Regions from separate parts of the Salmonella sp. FC25216 genome, predicted to be linked through region 1. Evidence: predicted binding sites of a transcription regulator. Region 1 holds the regulator's gene; each other region holds the start of a gene.
The links. Region 1 encodes Fur, which represses iron uptake genes when iron is present. Its sites were predicted from a motif close to ATAATAATGAGAACNACTATCAA; they were not measured.

Region 1 (5,591 bases):
CTCTCCACTGTCTTTATTGTTTTATGGGTAAGATGCTGCGGGTCAGTTGCCTGTATCCCCCGCATGTTTTCCGCGTCGCCTCTCAACTGCCCATTTGAGTAAGGCCGCGCAGCGGAAAAATCCGTGGGCGAATTTTCCGTAGGGAAGGGTGAGAAAGAGTGCCATCACCACGCCTAAATGGAGCGCCAGCAGTATGCCCATTCCGCTGGTGTCTCTGCCTGCCAGCAGCGCCAGCCCGGTAAGACTGGTTAAGAACAGAAGCAGAATAAAGCCGCGATCCATTGGTTTCTGGCGCGCATCGCCATGTAACGGCGACCGCCGCAGATTGAGCCATAGTAGCCCCGCTGGGCCGATAAGCAGACCGATACCGCCCAGCGTGCCAAGCATGACCGGCAGGCTAAAGAACGGGTAGGGCGCTTCCCAACCGGCGACGTAGTGATAGCCCGTCGCCACGACTGTGGCGGCAAAACAGAGCATAAAACCGTAAAAGGTAAAGTGATGAAAGCGACGGCGTAGCAGCGTGAACGCATCATCCGCTTCGTTACAGCCTTTGCCGTGTCCACCATCGAGATATTTCAGCGTTAACGCATTGTGCGAAGCTTCCGCAATCTCCGCCGAACGCGGTACGCCCGGCGAGATCTCACGCCAGAAGCGGATTAGGCCCACCATAAGCAAACCGATTGCCAGCACAAAAACTGAGCCAAACATCCATGCCAGCAGGCTATGCGGAAAAATTTGATAGAAGTCACCGGCCAACGGCGGATGAATTAGCGACCCTTTCAGCGCCATCGCCAGTAATAAAAAGAGCGTCAGACCGACTATCAGCGCCAGCGCGACGGTGATCCCCGCCCGACGGTATAACGCGCCAAAAGCGGCAGGCTGGGCATACTGTTGATATGTTTCCAGGCGGACTTGCGCCATCGCTTTCGGCACGTTAATGGCAAATTCATGGGGCGGTGCGTACTGGCACGCGTGCAGGCAGGCGCCGCAGTTATGACATAAATTCGCCAGATAATGAACATCGGCTTTACCGAATTCGAGTCGCTGGGTCATCGCCGGAAATACCGCGCAAAATCCTTCGCAGTAGCGACACGCGTTACACACTTGCATGACGCGTTCGACCTCAGCTTCCGGTTCGGTAAGTACGGTGGTCTCAATGATTAATTTTTCAAGCTGTTTCATGATGCGCCTCCTTGTGCGCCGCGCGGGCGGCTTCTATCCCCGCAATGCGGCCAAAGGTTGTGCCGATAGACATGCCTACGCCTGCGGTATACCCCTTGCCCAGTACATTTCCTGCCATCATCTCGCCGGCAACAAACAGGTTGCGGCTTGGATGACCGGCAAAATGTACGGCGGCACGTTCATTGACTTTCAGGCCCAGGTAGGTAAAAGTGATTCCGGGTCGCAGCGCATAACCGTAGTAGGGCGGTGCATCAAGCGGGCGCGCCCAGTGGGTTTTCGCCGGCGTCAGGTTTTTGGTGGCGCAGTTATCAAGCAAGGTATGATCAAAATGACCGGGTTGGCAGGCCTGGTTATACTGCGTGACGGTGCGGGTAAATTTTTCCGCGTCCAGCCCCAACTGGCAGGCCAATTCAGCCAGCGTATTGGCCTGCGCGCCAGGAAAAACCGGCGGCATAAAGTGGCCGATGGCTTTGCTGTCAATAATCGAATAGCCAATTTGTCCTGGCTGTTGAGCAACCAGACGCCCCCAAATGGCGTAACGCTTCGGCCAGAAATCTTCGCCTTCATCATAAAAACGTTCGGCGTCGCGATTCACGACAATACCCAGCGATACGCAATCAACGCGAGTACAAATACCGCCGTCGTACAGCGGCGCCCTGGCATCAATCGCTACGCAGTGCGACTGGGACGGATCGCCAATGATATCCGCGCCGGCATCCATCATAAATTTGAGCAATACGCCCTGGTTAAAACGCGTGCCACGAATCAGAAAATTATCCGCGGGCCATTCGCCGCGCGCGTTTTCTCCCCAGGCCTTCCGCAGCCATTCACGATTTGATTCGAAACCGCCAGCCGCCAGTACGCAGGCTTTGGCAGTAATACGTTCGTTGCCCGCCAGCGCTGCTACGAATTCGCCGTCATGAAGTTCAAGCGCATGAACCGGCGTGTTATAACGAATCTGCACGCCCAGCCGTTCGGCGCTACGGTAATAGGCATTGACGAGCGCTTTCCCACCGCCCATAAAAAATGCATTAGTGCGCGCGACGTGGAGCGCCCCCGATAGCGGCGGTTGAAAGTTAACGCCATGTTTGCGCATCCAGTCGCGGCATTGCGAAGAGGTGCGAATGACCAACCGCGCCAGCGCTTCTTTGGTGTTGCCGTCGGTGACGCGCCACAGATCCTGCCAGAACTCCTCTTCAGGATAGCGTTCCACCAGCACATCCTGCGGCGCATCATGCATACAACGCAGGTTTCGTGTATGCTGAGAGTTTCCGCCGCGCCATTCCCGCGGGGCAGCCTCCAGCAGCAGAACCGATGCGCCCGCTTCCCGTGCGGTCAGGGCGGCGCATAATGCGGCATTGCCTCCGCCTATCACCAGTACATCAACCATCTTATGCTCCCGTACCATTTAACTATTTGTTAAATTTGTAATTAAAATGTATACGGATAAATAAGCGGCGCGCTATCAGGTAGCGCTAAACAGGGGTTTAGTAAGCGTAAAGGGTAGCACCTGGCCATTCGCCAGCGTCGACTAACTGACGCATGACTTTGGTGAGTACCACTCTGGCGGCAAGACCGGCGGGCGTCAGCTCATCATCCGACAGGCTGACTAAAAAGTTGGGGCGGCTGAGTATCGGATTATGGACGCCGATCACGCGTAGCGCGTCGTTATCCAGATGAGAAATCGCCGCGCCGGGCTGTAACGTGGCGCCAAGGCCGTCGCGCACGGCGCGCATCAACAACGCCAGGCCGTCAATTTCCGCAACGATATCAACGTTAAGCGCATGTTCCTGGCATACAGCGTCCAGCCTGCCGCGCAGTCCGTGTCCCTGGCTCGGCATAATGAGCGGAATGTCTGCCAGTTGTTCAGGCGTGATCGGGTTATCAGGAAGCGCCGCCAGCAGGGCATGGGAGCCAATCAGAAAAAGCTGTTCTTCAAGGATCGGTCTGGCGCTCCAGCGCAGGATTTTATCTTTTTGAAAGACAACGGCTAAATCAATCTGGCGGGTATTAATCATTCTTTCCAGATTACCGGACAAGCTTTCCACCACATGCAGTCGGACATCGGCATAGTTTTCCTGCATGGCATGGATAAAAGGTATACCCAGTATGGAGGCGGTACTGGGGGCCATTCCTACGCTCACATGACCGGAAAGACGTGCTTCTCTTGCGGCGAGAATCGCGTCGTCGGCATGACGCAGGGCGAGTTGTGCCTGTGAATAAAAGGCCAGCCCGGCGTTGGTCGGCGTTACGCCGCGCGAGGTGCGCTGCAACAGACGGATGGCAAGCTCGTTTTCCAGACGGGACATCTGCTGGCTTAAGGCTGAAACGCCAATATCAAGATCCTGCGCGGCGCTACCCATACTGCCGGTTTCAATAATACGCACGAAATAGCGTAACTGGCGAAGCTCCATTCCTGCTCTCCTGAGATGCGATAGCGGTTTTTTTACATTAAATCAACATCAAGCAGCAGGAAAGAGGAGGATATAAAAAAGCCAACCGGGCGGTTGGCTCTTCGAAAGATTTATACTTATTTGGTCGCGTCATCGTGCGCGTGCTCGTCTTCGCGGCAGTCGCCTTCAGCGCAGTGGCCGTAAAGATAGAGGCTGTGATTAGTTAAACGAATACCGTGTCTCGCCGCAATTTCACGCTGGCGCGCTTCAATAGAATCATCACTAAATTCAATCACTTTTCCACAGTCAAGGCAGATAAGATGATCGTGATGATGCTGTTGCGTCAGTTCAAAAACGGATTTACCGCCTTCAAAATTATGGCGGGTCACGATACCGGCATCGTCAAACTGGTTCAGCACACGGTACACGGTTGCCAGACCGATTTCTTCACCCATGTCGATCAGGCGTTTGTATAAATCTTCCGCACTGACGTGATGGTTATCTGGTTCCTGAAGAACTTCCAGAATTTTTAAACGAGGAAGCGTTACTTTCAGGCCAGCCTTCTTTAATGCGGTATTGTTGTCAGTCATGCGGAATCTGTCCTGTTGCTAAACGATTCACTTCATTAGAGAAGTGACAGAAATTGCACTCAAGATAATGCGTATCATTATAGGACTGCCATGCCGAAATGAAAACCGCAAGTCTCTCGCAGATGTTAATAAAACTGTGGTTTTGCCTGCAAATTCTGGCGCCACCTGATTACACCCGGACATTGTACAGGGATGGGTGTGAAAGTTACAAATTTGTAGCAATTATTTTGATTGGTCTTGTCTATTGATGCGGCGCAGACGTAATGCTGCGCCGCATAAGATTAGGCGTTGAGGATGTCGTCGAGGTGCAATTCAGCCGAAATTTGCTTGACCCATTTTTCAACACGCTCGGCGGTCAGTTCAGGCTGACGGTCTTCGTCAATCGCCAGGCCGACAAAATGATCGTCATCAGCCAGACCCTTAGAGGCTTCAAAATGATAGCCTGCGGTTGGCCAGTGACCCACAATCGTGGCGCCGCGCGGCTCAATAATGTCGCGAATAGTGCCCAGCGCATCACAGAAGTATTCCGCGTAGTCTTCCTGATCGCCACAGCCAAACAGCGCCACCAGCTTACCGTTAAAGTCAATCTCTTCGAGAGTCGGGAAGAAGTCATCCCAGTCACATTGTGCTTCGCCATAGTACCAGGTTGGGATGCCCAGCAGCAGAATGTCATACCCTTCCAGGTCTTCTTTACTGCTTTTTGCAATGTCATGCACATCGGCAACGTCTTTACCAAGCTGTTTTTGAATCATTTTTGCGATATTTTCGGTATTACCGGTGTCGCTGCCGAAAAAGATGCCAGTGATTGCCATGAGTAAAATAACCTCTTGAAACTTATTGAAATGGTGGTGGCGAATTGCCCACGGATAAGGGCAATCATAGCAGAACAGGCAGATATGCGGAAACAGCAATCACGCGGGACTGCACGCTCTGCTACACGAAATATGAAACAAAACTTGTTTTCAGACTAAACCCTGGCCGCGCAGCGCCATAAGCTGCTTCATTAACATTTCTTCAATGAGCTCGCTGCGGCTAATGTTGCGCGCTTCGGCCAGTTCATTCAGCGCGTCAACAGCTTGTGCGTTGAGTTTTAATTCGACACGCTTGAGGCCACGAACTTTGTCGCGTTTTAACTGGTTACGCTTATTGATGCGTAACTGTTCATCGCGCGAAAGCGGATTCGTTTTAGGTCGTCCCGGGCGACGCTCGTGCGCGAACAGATCTAATGTCGTACGGTCCGTTTGTTCTTTGGCCATGATTTTGGTGACTTCGGGGGAAACAATCAGCCAGGCTTATGCCCGGATGGATAGCGCGCCATCATACATCAGCGAGGAAGCGACGCCAACGCCCGCGCGCGTAATCGCGCACAGGCGATGAGTTTTTAATCAGTTAGCGCTTATCGTGCAGATAACGGCGGATGGCGCGC
Region 2 (5,591 bases), on a different contig from region 1:
GTAGAAAGTCATCTGGTAGAAGGAAACCAGAGCCTGGAAAGCGGTCAGCCGCTGACCTACGGTAAAAGCATTACTGACGCCTGCATTGGCTGGGAAGATACCGATGCGCTACTTCGTCAATTGTCGGCAGCGGTAACAGCCCGTCGTGGTTAATCTTCATTACGTGTTAAACCGGCCCGCAAGGCCGGTTTTTTTATCGGAGACAGGTGAGATAGCCCACTGAGTCATCACTCGAAATATAAATAAATATATAACGAAATCATTCGGCGCTATAATTCTTCTCTGATTAATAACGTAGCCCGAACCATGACCTGTCAGGACAAATCACTTTTAGCGCCCAGTCTCGCTTCCACGCCAGTCATTCCGCGCTATCGCCAGATCATCCGCAAAAGGGCCGTGCTCATGTTAGCTATTGCGCTGGCGATGATGACTTCACTGATGGTAGATGTAACCTGCGGGTCTTCTGGTTTACCGTTCAGTGCGCTGTGGCAGGCGCTTTTCCAGCCGGAAAAGGTGAATGCGGGCGTACACGTTATTGTCTGGGATATTCGCTTACCCTACGCCCTGATGGCGCTGCTGGTGGGCATGGCGCTAGGGCTGGCGGGTGCCGAAATGCAAACCATTTTAAATAATTCGCTGGCAACGCCGTTTACCCTCGGCGTATCGTCCGCCGCGGCTTTTGGCGCTGCGCTGGCGATTGTGCTGGGGCTCGGTATTCCCGGTATTCCTGCCGCCTGGTTTATCCCGGCCAATGCGTTCATCTTTGCGCTTTTGTCCGCGTTACTCCTGGACGGTATTACCCGTTGGACAGGCGTCGCCGCATCCGGGGTAGTATTGTTCGGTATTGCGCTGGTATTCACCTTTAACGCATTGGTCGCCATTATGCAGTTTGTGGCTGATGAAGATACGCTGCAGGGGCTGGTATTCTGGACGATGGGGAGCCTGGTCCGTGCGTCGTGGGAAAAATTGGGCGTACTGGCCGTTGTGTTTATTGCTGTGCTTTTTGGGTCGTTACGAAGCGCCTGGCAACTAACGGCATTACGTCTGGGCGAAGAGAGGGCGCTGAGCTTTGGGATTCATGTCCGCCGTTTACGTCTGCTGTCATTGTTGCGTATCAGCTTGTTATCAGCGCTGGCGGTAGCTTTCGTCGGGCCGATTGGTTTTATTGGTCTCGTTGCGCCGCATATCGCGCGAATACTTTTGGGGGAAGATCACCGTTTCTACCTTCCGGGCAGCGCGCTGATTGGCGGGCTGGTGTTATCGCTGGCCTCTATTGTGGCGAAAAATAGTGTTCCGGGCGTAATGGTGCCGGTGGGGATTGTCACCTCGCTGGTCGGGGTTCCGTTCTTTTTAAGCATTGTATTGCGACATCGGGGGAGTCTCTGATGCGTGGGTTAATGCTCCGGTCATTTAGCGCCGGCTATTCCACTCAGCCGGTTATTGCAGATCTCAACGTTCCCTTACTGCCGCGCGGGAAAATTACCGTTTTGCTGGGGCCGAACGGCTGTGGTAAATCGACGTTACTACGTTCGCTGGCCGGGCTGAATAACGCCGACGGCGAGGCGCGACTTGATGGCGAGGATCTTATGTCGTTATCGTTTGCCGAGCGGGCGCAGAAGGTCGTGTTTTTGCCGCAGTCATTACCGCAGGGTGTGCATCTGCATGTACTGGAGTCGATTATTGTGGCGCAGCGGGCATCAGGCGGCAGAGGCGATGCGCAGGGCAGGGCGCAGATACTGGCTATCCTTGAGCAATTAGGCATAACGCACCTGGCGTTGCAGTATCTCGACCAGCTTTCTGGCGGTCAGCGGCAATTAGTTGGTCTGGCACAATCGCTGATTCGTTGCCCTGAACTTTTGTTACTGGATGAGCCGCTCAGCGCGCTGGATTTAAACTATCAGTTTCACGTAATGGATCTCGTGCGTCGGGATACTCAGGCGCAAAATAGGGTGACGATAGTCGTGGTGCATGACATTAATATTGCACTGCGTCATGGTGAACATGTACTGATGCTAAAAGACGGCAGGCTGGTCGCCAGCGGCGCGCCGGAGACGGTGATTACCGCGGAACGTCTGGCTGAAGTGTACCGGGTACGAGGACGCGTGGAGCGCTGTTCGCAGGGCAGATTACAGGTGGTGCTTGACGGAGTGATCGATGTTTAAGACTGTTGCCTGATGACGTTGCGCTTATCCGACCTACCCATTGCTCGTAGGCCGGATACGGCAAACGTGATTACTTCGCTTTACCCTGATTCGCCACGGCAGCCGCTTTCGCTGCGATCTCGTCAGCATTGCCCAGATAGTAGCGTTTTATCGGCGTAAAGTTTTCGTCGAACTCATATACCAGCGGCACGCCGGTCGGGATGTTTAACTCAAGAATCTCATCTTCACTCATGTTATCCAGGTATTTCACCAGCGCACGCAATGAGTTACCGTGAGCTGCGATGATCACGCGCTCACCGCTCTTCATACGTGGCAGGATGGTGTCGTTCCAGTAAGGAATAACGCGGTCGATGGTCAGCGCCAGGCTTTCGGTCAGCGGCAGTTCTTTCTCGCTCAGTTTGGCATAACGTGGATCGTGACCCGGATAACGCTCATCATCTTTGGTCAGTTCCGGTGGCGTCACGGCAAAACCGCGGCGCCACTGCTTAACCTGCTCGTCACCATATTTTTCTGCCGTTTCCGCTTTATTCAGCCCCTGCAATGCGCCATAGTGACGTTCATTGAGTTTCCAGGATTTTTCCACCGGCAGCCACGCCTGATCCAGTTCATCCAGTACGTTCCACAGCGTATGGATAGCGCGTTTCAGTACGGAAGTGTAGGCAAAATCAAAGCTGAAACCTTCTTCTTTTAGCAGTTTACCTGCTGCTTTTGCTTCGCTTACGCCTTTTTCAGACAGGTCAACATCATACCAGCCGGTGAAACGGTTCTCTTTGTTCCATTGACTTTCACCGTGACGTACCAGAACCAGCTTAGTTACAGCCATACTCTCACTCCTATAAATCATATGTAATGATAATAATTCTCATTATATTGCCGTAATGCATCAGCGGCAACGCTTATCCTTATACAATAGCGAAAATTGGGCTTGAGTGTAAGGTATGTGTTAATGAGAGGTTGTGTTTAGGTACTAAGAGTGAGAATCCATCAGGTATAACCCAGGTCATCAGACCAAATTAAATCTTGCCGCTATTGGTGACTAAACAAGCTATTCGCGAAGATTCTCTCACCTTGCTCATTGGCTTAGTACTTCTACTTAATTCCCTGAAATGTGAAAATCGTCATGTCAAAAGGTCAATGAAAAAGAATTTATGGATCTGGCTCATTACTGCCTTTTAGGGGCCTCATGTATCCTGTTTGTCATTCAGAGAGAAATATTCAGTTTGTGTTTTTATCCGTCAAAGAGGTTTACATTTTTTCCATATCAAGTGTTCCATTTGAGGGTATTCATTATGTCTGGCGCAATAAGTTCCCTGGAAAGGGTGATTTTACCTGTTGCGGTAACGCTGGGTAAACAGATACATGTTAACGCTATTAAAAATGGTTTTATCAGGCTAATGCCATTAACGCTTGTTGGAGCGATATTTGTTCTGATAAATAATGTTTTGTTGAATTTTGGTGAAGGATCATTTTTCTGGTCTATGGGTATTCGCCTGGATGCGAATACTCTTGCATCACTGGAACAACTAAAAGTTATAGGCAGTAGCGTATATAATGGAACGTTGGGAATAATGTCATTGATGACGCCATTTTTTATTGGCATGGCGTTGGCTGAAGAGCGTAAAGTGGATGCGCTCGCTGCCGGCTTATTATCGATTGCCTCTTTTATGACGGTTACGCCGTTTACAGTAGGAGATGTTAGCGCTATTGGCGCAAACTGGCTTGGCGGCGCAAATATTATATCGGGTATTATTATTGGTCTGGTCGTTGCTGAGATATTCACTTTTATTATCCGTCAGAACTGGGTTATCAAATTACCTGACAGCGTACCGGAATCGGTTTCGCGCTCATTTACGGCATTAATCCCAGGTTTTATTATTCTTTTCATGATGGGACTGATTGCATGGGGGCTGTCGTTGGCTGGCACCCATTTTCATCAGGTGATTATGAATTCGATTGCGACACCACTAGCGTCGCTCGGTAGCATCGTTGGATGGGCATATGTGATATTTAATGCCTTACTGTGGTTTTTTGGCGTACATGGAGGACTGGCATTAACTGCGCTCAATAGTGGAATTCTGGGCCCATGGGGAATGGAAAATATGGCGACCTATACTGAGTATGGTTCTATCGACGCAGCGCTGGCTGCGGGTAAAACCTTTCATTTCTGGACCGGGCCAATGTTGGAGTCTTACGTCTATCTCGGCGGGACTGGTGCAACGTTGAGTCTGATTTTCGCTATTTTTATCGCCTCACGCCGTGCTGACTATCGGCAGGTAGCTAAGATGGCATTACCCTCCGGACTGTTTAATATTAATGAGCCGATTCTGTTTGGCCTGCCCATTATCATGAATCCGGCGTTAATGATTCCCTTCGTACTCATTCAGCCTATTCTGGCTGGTATCACATTATTAGTCTATTCAGTAGGTATTATTCCACCCTCTACAAATTTTGCGCCGTGGACAATGCCAGTAGGGCTGGGGGCATTCTTCAATTCTAACGGCAGTATCGCTGCACTCATTATGGCATTAGTGAACCTTGCCATAGCGACCTTAATTTATCTCCCTTTTGTCATTATTGCCAATAAAGCACAAAACATTATTGATGAGGATGAGAGCGAAGAAGATATCGCCAATGCCTTAAAATTTTGATGAGGTGTGAACATGGAAATCAACACGGTACATGAAAGCCAGTTTTTAAAAGGTAAAGATTTTTATTTCTTTATTTTGGACAAAACGGAGAGTGTGAGTGGACTGCATCAGCATGACTACTATGAATTTACGCTAGTTCTGACAGGAAGCTGTAGTCAGGAGATAAATGGTAAACGTGTAATGCTGGAACGTGGTGATTTTGTCTTTATCCCGGTAGGGTCTTACCATCAAACGTTTTATGACTATGGAGTTACGCGAATATTAAATATGGGGGTAGGTAGACGCTATTTTGATGAACACTATCTGGCGATACTCCCGTCATGTTTTGTGGCGTCTCAGCCTTATGCAATGTCTAATGCTTTCTTAACTTTTATAGAGCAGACCTTATCAACAATGGATATTCATCAACGAGAATGTGATGAGTTCAATAAATTACTCACTTTTTATATCGTCAATCGTTTGCAGCATTATGAGGATAATTCACGGTCGGATGCAATACCCGGCTGGCTAAAACAACTCGTCAGCGACATGCACAAAAAATCAATGTTTTCCGATGATGCGTTGAATAATATGGTAAGGCTTTCCGGGAAAACGCAATCTTATCTTACACGGGCTACTAATCGTTATTATCACAAGACGCCCGGCCAGATAATAAATGCTATTCGGATCAACTATTGTAAAAAACAACTGGAGACCACTAATTTTTCGGTTGCTGATATTGCTTTTGAGGCCGGATTTAGTAGTCCTGGAATTTTTATCAATAACTTTAAGAAAATGACCT
Region 3 (5,591 bases), on a different contig from region 1:
AAGAATCAGCCAGTCTGCATGTGTCATAATATAATCCAGTTATCAGATATCCCGCGTTAAGGCAATCTTTAAGCCTGCTGTCAGCAAGAACCACAGTAACAGTTCAACGCTGTTGACGGTAAAATTGTTATGCACAAGAGAGTTGTTACAAATAACCTATACATTGAGCATAGACCTCACCCGCATTTTCGTAATGCCATAAAGCAAGGCTACACCTTTAATCTACTGGCGGTACGCCCAGCCAGAAGAGATAAAATGGTGGCTGTAACCATCATCTGCGCCTGATACCGAGTTAATGACACAGGCATGACAGTGTATAACCGCTGCACTCTTTTTAGCACGTTATCTGCAACATACCGTGTTAATCAATTCCATAAAACCGAGTATAGTGTAAGTGAATTTCGAGTAATTGTCATTATGATTATATGGATGTTAACTTATTTTTTAAATTCTGATGAGATTTTTTGTTTTTTTATCAATTCATCAGGATTTATGAAAAGTCAGGACGTAAAATATATTTACGTCCATGTTTTATTTTAACAAATCGATTTTCCAGTAAAATAGGGGGTCGACCACAGGCGTTTATATTCCCATTCAGGCTTCAGTATGCCAATGGAAAAAATTAATCTTTTCTGTCTTTCATGACAATAATGTCTGGCGCGGTTAATATTTAGCCACATTAGTATGCTACCGGGGCTAAGATTCATGTATTCACTTTTTACACCGCTATTTGGAACATCAAAGTAAATGTTCAGGCGACTTTCAGACTTCAGCACAATATCAAACGCACAGGGAGCACCCTCAATATAAAGAATGTTACCGAACAAAAGGTGGCGCAACTGGGTAAAAAAATCTATTAAATTTTCGGGTGGATAACCGCTTAGCGTGTCACCGAAGCGTGACTGGAACAATGAGATAAAGGTGTGCGACAACTCTTCGGTAGAAAGTTCATCTACCGTTCTGACGTTTCCTCCGTTTCGTAGGAATTTTTGGTATTCATTACGGCGCCTTTTTTCGAATTTTGAAGAGAACGTTTCTTTGACCAGACAGTTTTGTTTTTTTCTGGCAATTTTCCATACCGCATTGCGTATTTGTGGCTGATGTAACACCGAAAGTCGGTTAGTACGATCGGGTAAGAAGCAGCGTAAATCTGGTGCCATCGGAATAAGTATCTCATCTGAAGATAGCGGGAAGGTTCTGCGCGTCAGGATGCCAATATTCTGATCATTACAGATAAAGTATGCGCCTTTAATGACATCATCTTCTTTATAGTGGAAGAATTTAAAATGCCAGTTATGGCGCCTCATAAAATAGTCAACAATATCTGGGTGCATGTTGATACTACCACCGTATTGTGTAAACGCCTCCCGGTACAGGGAAAAGGAAGATGGTTCCCAGCGGGTTAATATACGTTTAACTTCTTGTATTTTCACCAAAACTCCTGATGTAGATCACTGAAAATTCTATTTTGAATTATTTTGTTGTCCAGGCAAATAAAAATGTGACAGATGTTTAACTTGTATTTACTGGTTAACACGCTAATTGATGATGTTATGGTGAAGAGAATAAGATTAAGTCGTTGATAATAGTATGAGTGAAAGCCACGGTTTAATACCGCGCTTTTCACTCACAGGCTACTTTATATTTAACCATTCAGTAGCAATGAAGATTAGTTATAGATTTCAGAGAAAGCCGCTGAACGGTGGCAGGATCTGCAAATCCATATCTGAATTAGTCCTAATGGGAGAGGCTTTTAACCTCTTGTACTATTGTATCCAGAATATGATAGCGGTTCCGGTATTCTGCACGTTTCTTGCTGGGGATACTTTCAGGCGCTTTACGCATCACCTGTGATGGCAGATGGTATAAAGCACCTTCCTTAACGCCGTTTAGCGACTCCCAGAATTCACTATAGCTGGCCACAAAGGTCTTTTTCTTCTGGAATAAGTATCTGAGTTGGCGATAAACATGGTTGTTTTCACTTACCGCATAAATCTCCGTTACATTACAGGACTGAATAAATGTCGTAAATGCTTCATACAGCATCCGTTTAGGAAAGAGTCCGTAACAATCTTTGGTAGCGTTACGTATGACTTGAGGGCCAACATGTTTACTGGGCCCTTGTAACCCGGCAACCAGCGCTATTTGCTTCCCTTGATGGTGGATAAAGGAAAATGACAAACGCGCCAGCGGCGTATCATTGAAGCACAACGTTAATGTCAGTTCGCCTTCCCTGTCATAGCCACAGGGACCGCAGTAGATATCCACCAGAGCACCGTTTTTCCCTTCCAGGTGAGCGAGCAAGGTTTGCTCCTCGGACAACAGGATTTTTTTTATTTTATTTTCCGGAAAGGCCTGCACGAACTGGTAGTGTTCCAGAATAGCTCTTGCCCGGCAACGTATGCTAAGTCCGGTATACAAATAAGGCCGCTGGATTTTTGCCGGCAACAGCGGACGATGAATTATCAGCGTTCTGGGCTGATTCAGATTACATAATTCATTGAAGTATTTAATTGTCGTTACGGGGTTAATAAGACAACGTAATACAAATTTATAGCGAAACTTACGCTCTCCCCAGCGCTTATGCCGATAAGGCGTTTGCGCCATGACTTCTTTTAACATTAATAACGGATTGTATCTTTCTATATCATCACTCTGATGCATCGTCATACTACGGTCCTACTACTCGATAGACTCATAACCGAGACGGTAGCCTGATTGAGTTAAACGTAAAGGCAACGAGGAAGGCCATACAGACGATATTGTTAAACAGTTTATCAATGGCAGCAATAATACGCCTAAACGCCAATGTTTCAGGTGCAACCCTTATATGTGCCAATATGAGCGATGCAACGTTAAAATGTAATACTATGATGGCCACTAATATGGAAGGGGCCATTTTAGCCCGGGCAAATCTGTAAAAGGCTAATTTAACTTCTATGAACCTGGCCGAAGTTGATTTGTCTCAGGCCAATTTAAAAAATGCCAACCTTAAAGATTCTACGCTAACCCATTCGCTTACCGAAGAAACCAGAATGTCTACAAGTACATAAACTCTCTTTAACGAATTTTATAGTGAAGATTTTTAGTCCTTTTTGACGTAAATCTGAAATAAAAGAAATGTAAGAATAACTATCTGTATCAAGCATGAGATAATTATATGAACAACACCCGACAGTAAAATCTAATAACGGTTGGTTGTCATTCTTGCCCGTAGAATCTGGAGAACGGGAAAGCGATGTGCAAGGTTAACCACATACAATATAAAGGGATTTTGCGAGGTAGTCGCGCTATTATTATAGCGGTCAGACCTGATACAGACTGACGATTTTTTGTTGTAAAGCGCCTGATAAATATTATCAGGCGCTGTGTATTCTGGAGCCAGGCATGGCTATCTATCGAATGATCACAATAGTGTCCGAGCCCACCATTAAACACCAGACGAAAAATCCCTGACAAAATGTAAGAACAGTCCACCGTCGGCAGGGAAGCGTCGGTGAACTCTGAACCGCGCTATACCATCTCACCTGATTGTTTCTTGATTTTAATTAACTGTTTGAAAAGTAATGCTATTCCATTCATTCCTGTTTTGTAAAACCTCCGTTCAGTAGGGCGCATTCTGCCACCCCTTGCCAGATTTACCGGCAAAGCTGAGCCCAGACAGAGAGTCATATTTCAAAATCCCGTTTACGTTTTCTTATAACCAGATTTTTGCGGTTGAAAGATTGCCTTTTTCTTTATTGAATGATAATAATTATCATTAGCAAGTGATAATTATTACTATATAGTCGTAACCTGGCAAGGATGTGAGTTTGAGAACAACAGCTTTACTTTAGACATTATTTAGGGAATGGGTATGAGAGTTAATAAGCTCCTCTGGTTAATAACCGTGGTTTCTACAGGGGTTAATAGTCCATTATCAGCAGCAGAATCTACTGACGACAACGGCGAAACTATGGTGGTTGAATCCACCGCCGAGCAAGTATTAAAACAGCAGCCAGGCGTTTCGATTATTACCCGCGATGATATTCAGAAGAATCCTCCCGTTAACGATCTCTCCGATATTATTCGTAAGATGCCGGGGGTTAATCTTACCGGTAATAGCGCCTCGGGGACGCGCGGGAATAACCGACAAATTGATATTCGCGGCATGGGGCCGGAAAATACCTTAGTGCTGATTGACGGCGTGCCGGTGACGTCGCGAAATTCGGTACGCTATAGCTGGCGCGGGGAACGCGACACCCGTGGCGATACGAACTGGGTGCCGCCGGAGCTGGTAGAACGCATTGAAGTCATCCGCGGGCCCGCCGCCGCGCGCTATGGTTCTGGTGCCGCAGGCGGAGTGGTGAACATCATCACCAAACGTCCGACTAACGACTGGCACGGCTCGCTGTCGCTCTATACCAACCAGCCGGAAAGCAGCAAAGAGGGCGACACCCGGCGTGGTAACTTCAGCCTTAGCGGCCCGTTGGCTGGCGATACGTTGACGATGCGCCTGTACGGTAATCTCAACAGAACCGACGCCGATAGCTGGGATATTAACTCCTCCGCCGGTACCAAAAATGCCGCCGGACGGGAGGGGGTCACTAATAAAGATATTAATAGCGTCCTCTCATGGAAAATGACCCCACAGCAAATCCTCGATTTTGAAGCGGGATACAGTCGGCAGGGGAATATCTATGCCGGCGATACGCAAAACAGTACTTCAAACGCGGTTACCAAAAGTCTGGCGCAGTCCGGGCGGGAGACCAATCGCCTGTACCGGCAGAATTACGGTCTAACTCATAACGGCATCTGGGACTGGGGGCAAAGCCGGCTTGGGTTCTACTATGAAAAAACCGATAATACCCGCATGAATGAGGGACTCTCCGGCGGCGGCGAGGGGCGTATCACCAACGACCAGACGTTCACCACTAACCGCCTGACCTCGTATCGCACCAGCGGCGAGGTGAATGTCCCAATGACATGGCTATTTGAGCAAACGCTCACCGTCGGCGCGGAGTGGAACCGGGATGAGCTGAACGATCCTTCTTCTACCAGTCTGACGGTTAAGGATTATAATATCGGCGGGATTTCCGGTTCGGCGGCTAATCGTAGCAGCAAAAATAAATCGGAAATCAGCGCGCTGTACGTTGAAGATAATATCGAACCCATGGCCGGTACCAACATTATTCCGGGCCTGCGTTTTGACTACCTGAGCAAATCCGGTAGTAATTTTAGTCCCAGTCTTAACCTTTCCCAGGTGTTAGGTGAATACGTCAAGGTGAAGGCAGGTATCGCCCGGGCCTTTAAGGCACCGAACTTGTATCAGACCAGTGAGGGGTATTTACTTTATTCGAAAGGTAATGGGTGCCCCAAAGATCTTCCGTCAGGAGGAATAGGATGCTATTTGGTCGGTAATAAGAACCTCGATCCTGAAATTAGCATCAATAAAGAGATTGGGCTGGAATTTACCGTAGACGATTACCACGCAAGCGTAACGTATTTCCGTAACGATTATCAGAATAAGATTGTTGCAGGCGATAAGATTATTGGCAAAAGCGCATTTGGCGCTTATGTACTGCCGTGGCAGAATGGTGGTAAGGCGCTGA
Region 4 (5,591 bases), on a different contig from region 1:
TTGGCAAGAAAAATGAAACGTCGTTATTCACGTCGTGGACGCTGAGTTTTACCGCACCGACGCGGGAAGAAGCGCAAAAGGTGCTGGCTGGCTATATTCAGTACATCTCTGCTATCGTCGTGAAAGAGACGCTGGAAAATATTCGTAACCACTTGGAAATCAAAACCCGCTATGAGCAGGAAAAGCTGGCGATGGATCGGGTGCGCCTCAAAAATCAACTTGATGCCAATATTCAACGTCTTCATTATTCGCTGGAAATAGCCAATGCCGCCGGAATTAAGAAACCGGTTTACAGCAATGGCCAGGCGGTAAAAGATGATCCGGATTACTCTATTTCCCTCGGCGCGGATGGTATTTCCCGCAAACTGGAAATTGAAAAAGGGGTAACGGACATAGCCGAGATCAACGGTGATTTGCGTAACCGTCAATACCATGTTGAACAACTGGTGGCAATGAATGTGAGCGACGTGACGTTTACCCCGTTTGAATATCAACTGTCGCCGTCTCTGCCAGTGAAAAAGGATGGTCCGGGTAAAGCGAACATTATTATCCTGGCGGCGCTAATTGGCGGTATGATGGCCTGTGGCGGCGTATTACTGCGTCATGCGATGGTCTCGCGTAAAATGGAAAACGCGCTGGCGATAGATGAACGGTTAGTCTGATTTACACCAAAAAGCCGGATAGTGATTATCCGGCTTTTTCATATGTGTGGGTGACTATTGCCGCCCCAGCGGTACAACCAGCGGCGTACCGGCAACCGGATCGTCGATAATCATACAGCGCAGGCCATAGATTTTTTCGATAAGCTCCGCGGTAACAATCTCTTTCGGCGCACCCTGCGCCACAATGTTACCTTCGCGTAATGCAATCAAATGGGTGGCGTATCGGCAAGCCTGATTCAGGTCGTGCAGGACGGCGGCGAGCGTATAGCCTTTTTCGCGGTTGAGATCGCTTAACAATTCCAGCAAATCAATTTGATGGCTAATATCCAGCCACGTCGTCGGCTCATCCAGCAGCATGATGGACGTTTCCTGCGCCAGCACCATGGCTATCCACGCCCGCTGGCGTTGGCCACCGGACAGAGTATCTACGCTTTGCGTCGCCAGTGAAGTGATACCCGTTGCACGCATGGCATTAGCGACGGCGTCGGCATCTTCCTTACGCCAGCGGGTAAATAAGGGCTGATGTGGATAACGCCCCCTGGCGACCAGCTCTTGTACGGTGATATCGCCCGGCGTGGTGGCGTTTTGCGCCAGCAAACCGATTCGCCGCGCCACCTCTTTACTGGCGTAACGCTGTATTTGTTCGCCATCCAGCCAGACATGGCCGTCAATGGGCGTCATTAGACGGCTTAGCGTGCGTAGCAGAGTTGACTTGCCGCAGCCGTTAGGGCCGATGATGGCGGTAAAATGGCCGTCCGGAATCGAAACGTTAAGGTTTTTTGCGACGGTATAGCTGCCATAACCCAGAGTTAACTGGTCGCCGCGCAAACGGGCTACGGATTCGGTCATTTTTTGCGGGACTCCTGAATTAACAAGACGATAAGGTAAATACCGCCGAGGCTGACGGTGACCACGCCCACCGGAAGCTGGTAAGGCATAAACAGTTGCTGCGCGCACGCATCGGCGGCCAGTAGTAATAAGGCGCCACACAGCGCCGACTGGGTTAATCCCCAGCGAGCTGTGCCGCTAAGGCGGCGGGCGATGTGCGGCGCGACAAGGGCGATAAACGAGATGGGGCCAGCCAGCGCCGTTGCGGCGGCGGTGAGAGCCACCGCCACCAGCATCATCATCAGGCGTGACCGTTCCACGCTAACACCCAGCGCGCAGGCGCTGTCATCGCCCATCTCCAGCAGCCGCATGCGACGTACCAGTAGCGCGGCGCCTGTCAGCATCACAATAATCAGCGGCGCCGAAGGCCAGGTTTTCGCCCATGTCAGACCGTTGAGCGACCCGGCGTTCCATAAGCCGGCGGTGAGCGCCGTTTCCAGCGATGCCTGCAACAGAAGCCAGGTATTAAAGGCGACCAGCATAGCGCGGATGCCGATACCGATGATAATCAGCCGGAAGGTTTCAATCCCGTTACGCCAGGCCAGCAGCCAGACAATCAATGACGTGACGATACCGCCTGCCATTGCCGCCAGCGCGATCGCGGTAAGATGCTGGCCAAACAGGACCATTGCGACCAGTACGCCGCTCCAGGCGCCGGTATTAAAGCCCATCACATCAGGGCTGCCTAGCGAGTTACGCATCAACGACTGGAAAATCGCTCCGCTGACGCCAAGCGCAGCGCCAATCAGCAGCGCCATTAATACGCGCGGTAGCCGCCATTCGGTTACGACAAGGGTGATGTTACGCGGCGCGTCGCCCAGCAGCGCGGCAATAATCTGCCCGGTATCAAGAGGCACGGCGCCGCGTTGCAAACTCCATAAGCCAATGGCCAGGCAGCCTGCCGCCAGAAGCAGGCAGCTTACGATAAGCCGACGAGAAAGAAACATCACAGGCCGCCTCCGCCTGATTTACGGCGTACCAGAAAAATAAGTACCGGCGCGCCGATAAACGCGCTGACGACCGATACGCGGAGTTCGCCCGGCACCAACAGACGTCCAATAATATCGGCGAAAAGCAGCAGAGCAGGGGTCGCCAGTAGCGTCACCGGCAGCGACCAGCGGTGGTCGGCGCCCACCAGCCAACGCGCCATATGCGGCATCATCAGACCAATAAAGGCGATAGGGCCGACCAGCGCCGTTGCGCTGCCGCACAGGACGGTAATCGCCAGTAAACCGATAAGTTGGGTGCGCGCCACTTTACTACCCAGCGCCGTCGCGGTATCACTGCCGAGGCTCAGGCTGTTCAGCGCACGGCTCAGAAATAGTGCCACGATCCCGGCTATAACCACGGGCGCGAGCGCGACTTTCAACGTTTGCAGGCTGCGAATGTCCAGCGATCCCGCCTGCCAGAAGCGAAGCTGGTCATAGACCTCTGGATTTAACAGCGCGATGCCGCTGGTCAGTCCTTCCAGTACCGCGCCAAGCGCCACGCCCGCCAGTGTCAGGCGGACCGGGCTTAACTGACCGCCGCCCTGACTGCCGGTGAAGGCGACAATCAGCGATGCGATAAGCGCGCCGCTAAATGCCATGAAAAGCTGCTGCAGCGGCGTGGAGAAACCAAACAGCACCGCGCCCAGTACAATGGCGAAACTGGCGCCGTTGTTAACGCCCAGAATCCCCGGATCGGCGAGCGGGTTACGGGTGAGCGTTTGCATGAGTGCCCCGGCAAGACCCAAAGCGCCGCCTGCCAGTAATCCGGCCAGTGTTCGCGGCAAACGCGCATCCAGGACGATGGTGCAATCGGCGCTTTGGCAAACACCGGTGAACGCGTCCAGCACGACGGCGGCAGGCAGCGGTTTCGCGCCAATGACCAGACTTAAAACCGCGGCGAGAATCAGCAATAACAACAATCCGGGCACGGCAAACGCGCGCGTCACGGAAAACGAGCATGGCATAATAACTTCCCTGATAATGATAGTAATTATCGTTATCTATCTTATTTGGTTATGTTAGCATGTGCAGCCATTGAATGGATATTTAAAAAAACTCGCATTAAGGCGTTGTAATGAATCGACAATCCTGGCTGCTCAATCTCAGCCTGTTGAAGACGCATCCTGCATTTCGCGCAGTATTTCTGGCCCGATTTATTTCTATTGTCTCGCTGGGGCTGCTTGGCGTAGCGGTTCCGGTACAGATCCAAATGATGACGTACTCCACCTGGCAGGTGGGGCTGTCGGTAACGTTAACCGGCGGTGCCATGTTTATTGGCTTAATGGTGGGCGGCGTACTGGCCGATCGTTACGAACGCAAAAAGGTGATTCTGCTGGCGCGCGGTACTTGCGGTATTGGTTTTATTGGCCTGTGCGTGAACGCGCTGTTACCGGAACCGTCATTGCTGGCGATATATCTTCTTGGCCTGTGGGACGGCTTTTTCGCGTCTCTGGGCGTGACCGCTTTACTGGCGGCGACGCCAGCACTGGTCGGAAGAGAAAATCTGATGCAGGCCGGTGCGATTACCATGCTGACGGTACGTCTGGGATCGGTTATTTCGCCGATGTTGGGGGGCATATTGCTTGCCAGCGGCGGCGTAGCCTGGAACTACGGGCTGGCGGCAGCCGGGACGTTTATCACGTTACTGCCGTTACTGACATTACCGCGACTGCCTGTTCCTCCGCAGCCGCGGGAAAATCCTTTTATCGCGTTGCTGGCGGCATTTCGTTTTCTGCTCGCCAGTCCGCTTATCGGCGGTATTGCGCTACTTGGCGGTCTGGTGACGATGGCAAGCGCGGTGCGCGTACTCTATCCGGCGCTGGCGATGAGCTGGCAGATGTCGGCGGCGCAAATCGGTTTACTGTATGCGGCAATTCCGCTGGGGGCGGCCATTGGTGCGCTAACCAGCGGACAACTGGCGCATAGCGTTCGTCCGGGACTCATTATGCTGGTTTCGACGGTCGGTTCCTTTCTGGCGGTGGGACTGTTCGCCATCATGCCGGTCTGGATCGCGGGTGTTATCTGTCTGGCGCTGTTTGGCTGGCTGAGTGCCATCAGCTCGTTATTACAATACACCCTGCTACAAACCCAGACGCCGGAAAATATGCTGGGGCGAATGAATGGCCTGTGGACCGCGCAAAACGTCACGGGAGACGCTATCGGCGCGGCGATGTTAGGCGGTTTTGGCGCAATGATGACGCCGGTCGCTTCCGCGAGCGTGAGTGGATTTGGACTGGTGATTATCGGTTTGCTGCTGCTGTTAGTGCTGGGCGAGCTACGCCGTTTTCGCCAGACGCCGCCGGTTAGCGATGCTGGCTGATGACGACGCGTTTATCCGACCGACAAAATCTGTCTGGTCGGTCGGATAAGACCCCGGCAACGCTAAAATAGGGTGGCAAGCCGGTTAAGCAGCAACGTTGCGCTGTAATAATCCAGACGGAACGTCTCCGTACCCAGCGCATAGACGCGCTTATTTTGCACCGCTGGCAGGTGCGCCAGCAGCGGATTGGCGTAAAGGGCCGCGACATCTTTGCTGTCGCCGGCAAACAGGAAGAGAGATTCACCGTTTAACCCGGCGGCCAGATTTTCACCGCCAAGCTGAATGATATCGTGGCGCTTACCCTGGCTTTTGCTGGTTTGCAGCCCACGGGGCAATGTTGCCAGCGTAAAGCCTAACTGTACCAATAGTTTGCCCTGTGCTGATTCTGGCGTCCACAGATTGGCGCTATGCGCGGCAGGGGTATACACCAGCGCGCTAACCGGCTGAGGCGGCAGGGCGATTTGCTGTTTTACCGTCGTCAGTTGCGCCTCAAATTTCGCTATTCGCGCGGCGGCCTGTTTCTCCTGACCGGTGATCTCGCCAAGCTGAGTGAGCAAACTCTGCCAGCTTTTATCGTCATAATTGATGACGAGCGTCGGCGCGATAACGGAGAGCTGATCGTAAAGCGCCAGCGCCGAATCGCCGCCAGTGGCGCTAATCAAAATGAGATCCGGCAGTTGCGCGGCGATTGCTTCGGCATTCGGTTCGCCGATGTACAGACGGGCGACATGA

Region 2: a site for Fur is predicted at 3,012-3,034, ahead of gpmA (2,3-diphosphoglycerate-dependent phosphoglycerate mutase). Genes of this name have one in related genera too.
Region 3: a site for Fur is predicted at 3,745-3,767, ahead of AC3G3F_RS18935 (TonB-dependent siderophore receptor). Genes of this name have one in related genera too.
Region 4: a site for Fur is predicted at 3,515-3,537, ahead of fepD (Fe(3+)-siderophore ABC transporter permease). Genes of this name have one in related genera too.

What each region holds. Positions count from the first base shown of each region.
Region 1 covers NZ_JBDGON010000014.1:23,504-29,094, reverse strand. Annotated here, with positions in the region: gene tcuB (tricarballylate utilization protein TcuB) at 43-1,182, opposite strand; gene tcuA (FAD-dependent tricarballylate dehydrogenase TcuA) at 1,169-2,572, opposite strand; gene tcuR (tricarballylate utilization LysR family transcriptional regulator TcuR) at 2,670-3,596, opposite strand; gene fur (ferric iron uptake transcriptional regulator) at 3,713-4,165, opposite strand; partial or broken gene AC3G3F_RS21090 (fur leader peptide) at 4,158-4,243, opposite strand; gene fldA (flavodoxin FldA) at 4,447-4,977, opposite strand; gene ybfE (LexA regulated protein) at 5,128-5,421, opposite strand; gene ybfF (esterase) at 5,555-5,591, opposite strand, start outside.
Region 2 covers NZ_JBDGON010000005.1:38,262-43,852, forward strand. Annotated here, with positions in the region: gene aroG (3-deoxy-7-phosphoheptulonate synthase AroG) at 1-153, shown strand, start outside; gene AC3G3F_RS11540 (FecCD family ABC transporter permease) at 307-1,386, shown strand; gene AC3G3F_RS11545 (ABC transporter ATP-binding protein) at 1,386-2,162, shown strand; gene gpmA (2,3-diphosphoglycerate-dependent phosphoglycerate mutase) at 2,233-2,985, opposite strand; gene chbC (PTS N,N'-diacetylchitobiose transporter subunit IIC) at 3,452-4,810, shown strand; gene chbR (transcriptional regulator ChbR) at 4,823-5,591, shown strand, end outside.
Region 3 covers NZ_JBDGON010000010.1:87,994-93,584, reverse strand. Annotated here, with positions in the region: gene AC3G3F_RS18950 (antimicrobial resistance protein Mig-14) at 537-1,433, opposite strand; gene AC3G3F_RS18945 (VirK family antimicrobial peptide resistance protein) at 1,738-2,670, opposite strand; partial or broken gene AC3G3F_RS18940 (pentapeptide repeat-containing protein) at 2,802-3,053, shown strand; gene AC3G3F_RS18935 (TonB-dependent siderophore receptor) at 3,857-5,591, shown strand, end outside.
Region 4 covers NZ_JBDGON010000007.1:888-6,478, reverse strand. Annotated here, with positions in the region: gene wzz(fepE) (LPS O-antigen length regulator Wzz(fepE)) at 1-662, shown strand, start outside; gene fepC (iron-enterobactin ABC transporter ATP-binding protein) at 717-1,511, opposite strand; gene fepG (iron-enterobactin ABC transporter permease) at 1,508-2,497, opposite strand; gene fepD (Fe(3+)-siderophore ABC transporter permease) at 2,497-3,504, opposite strand; gene entS (enterobactin transporter EntS) at 3,615-4,859, shown strand; gene fepB (Fe2+-enterobactin ABC transporter substrate-binding protein) at 4,922-5,591, opposite strand, start outside.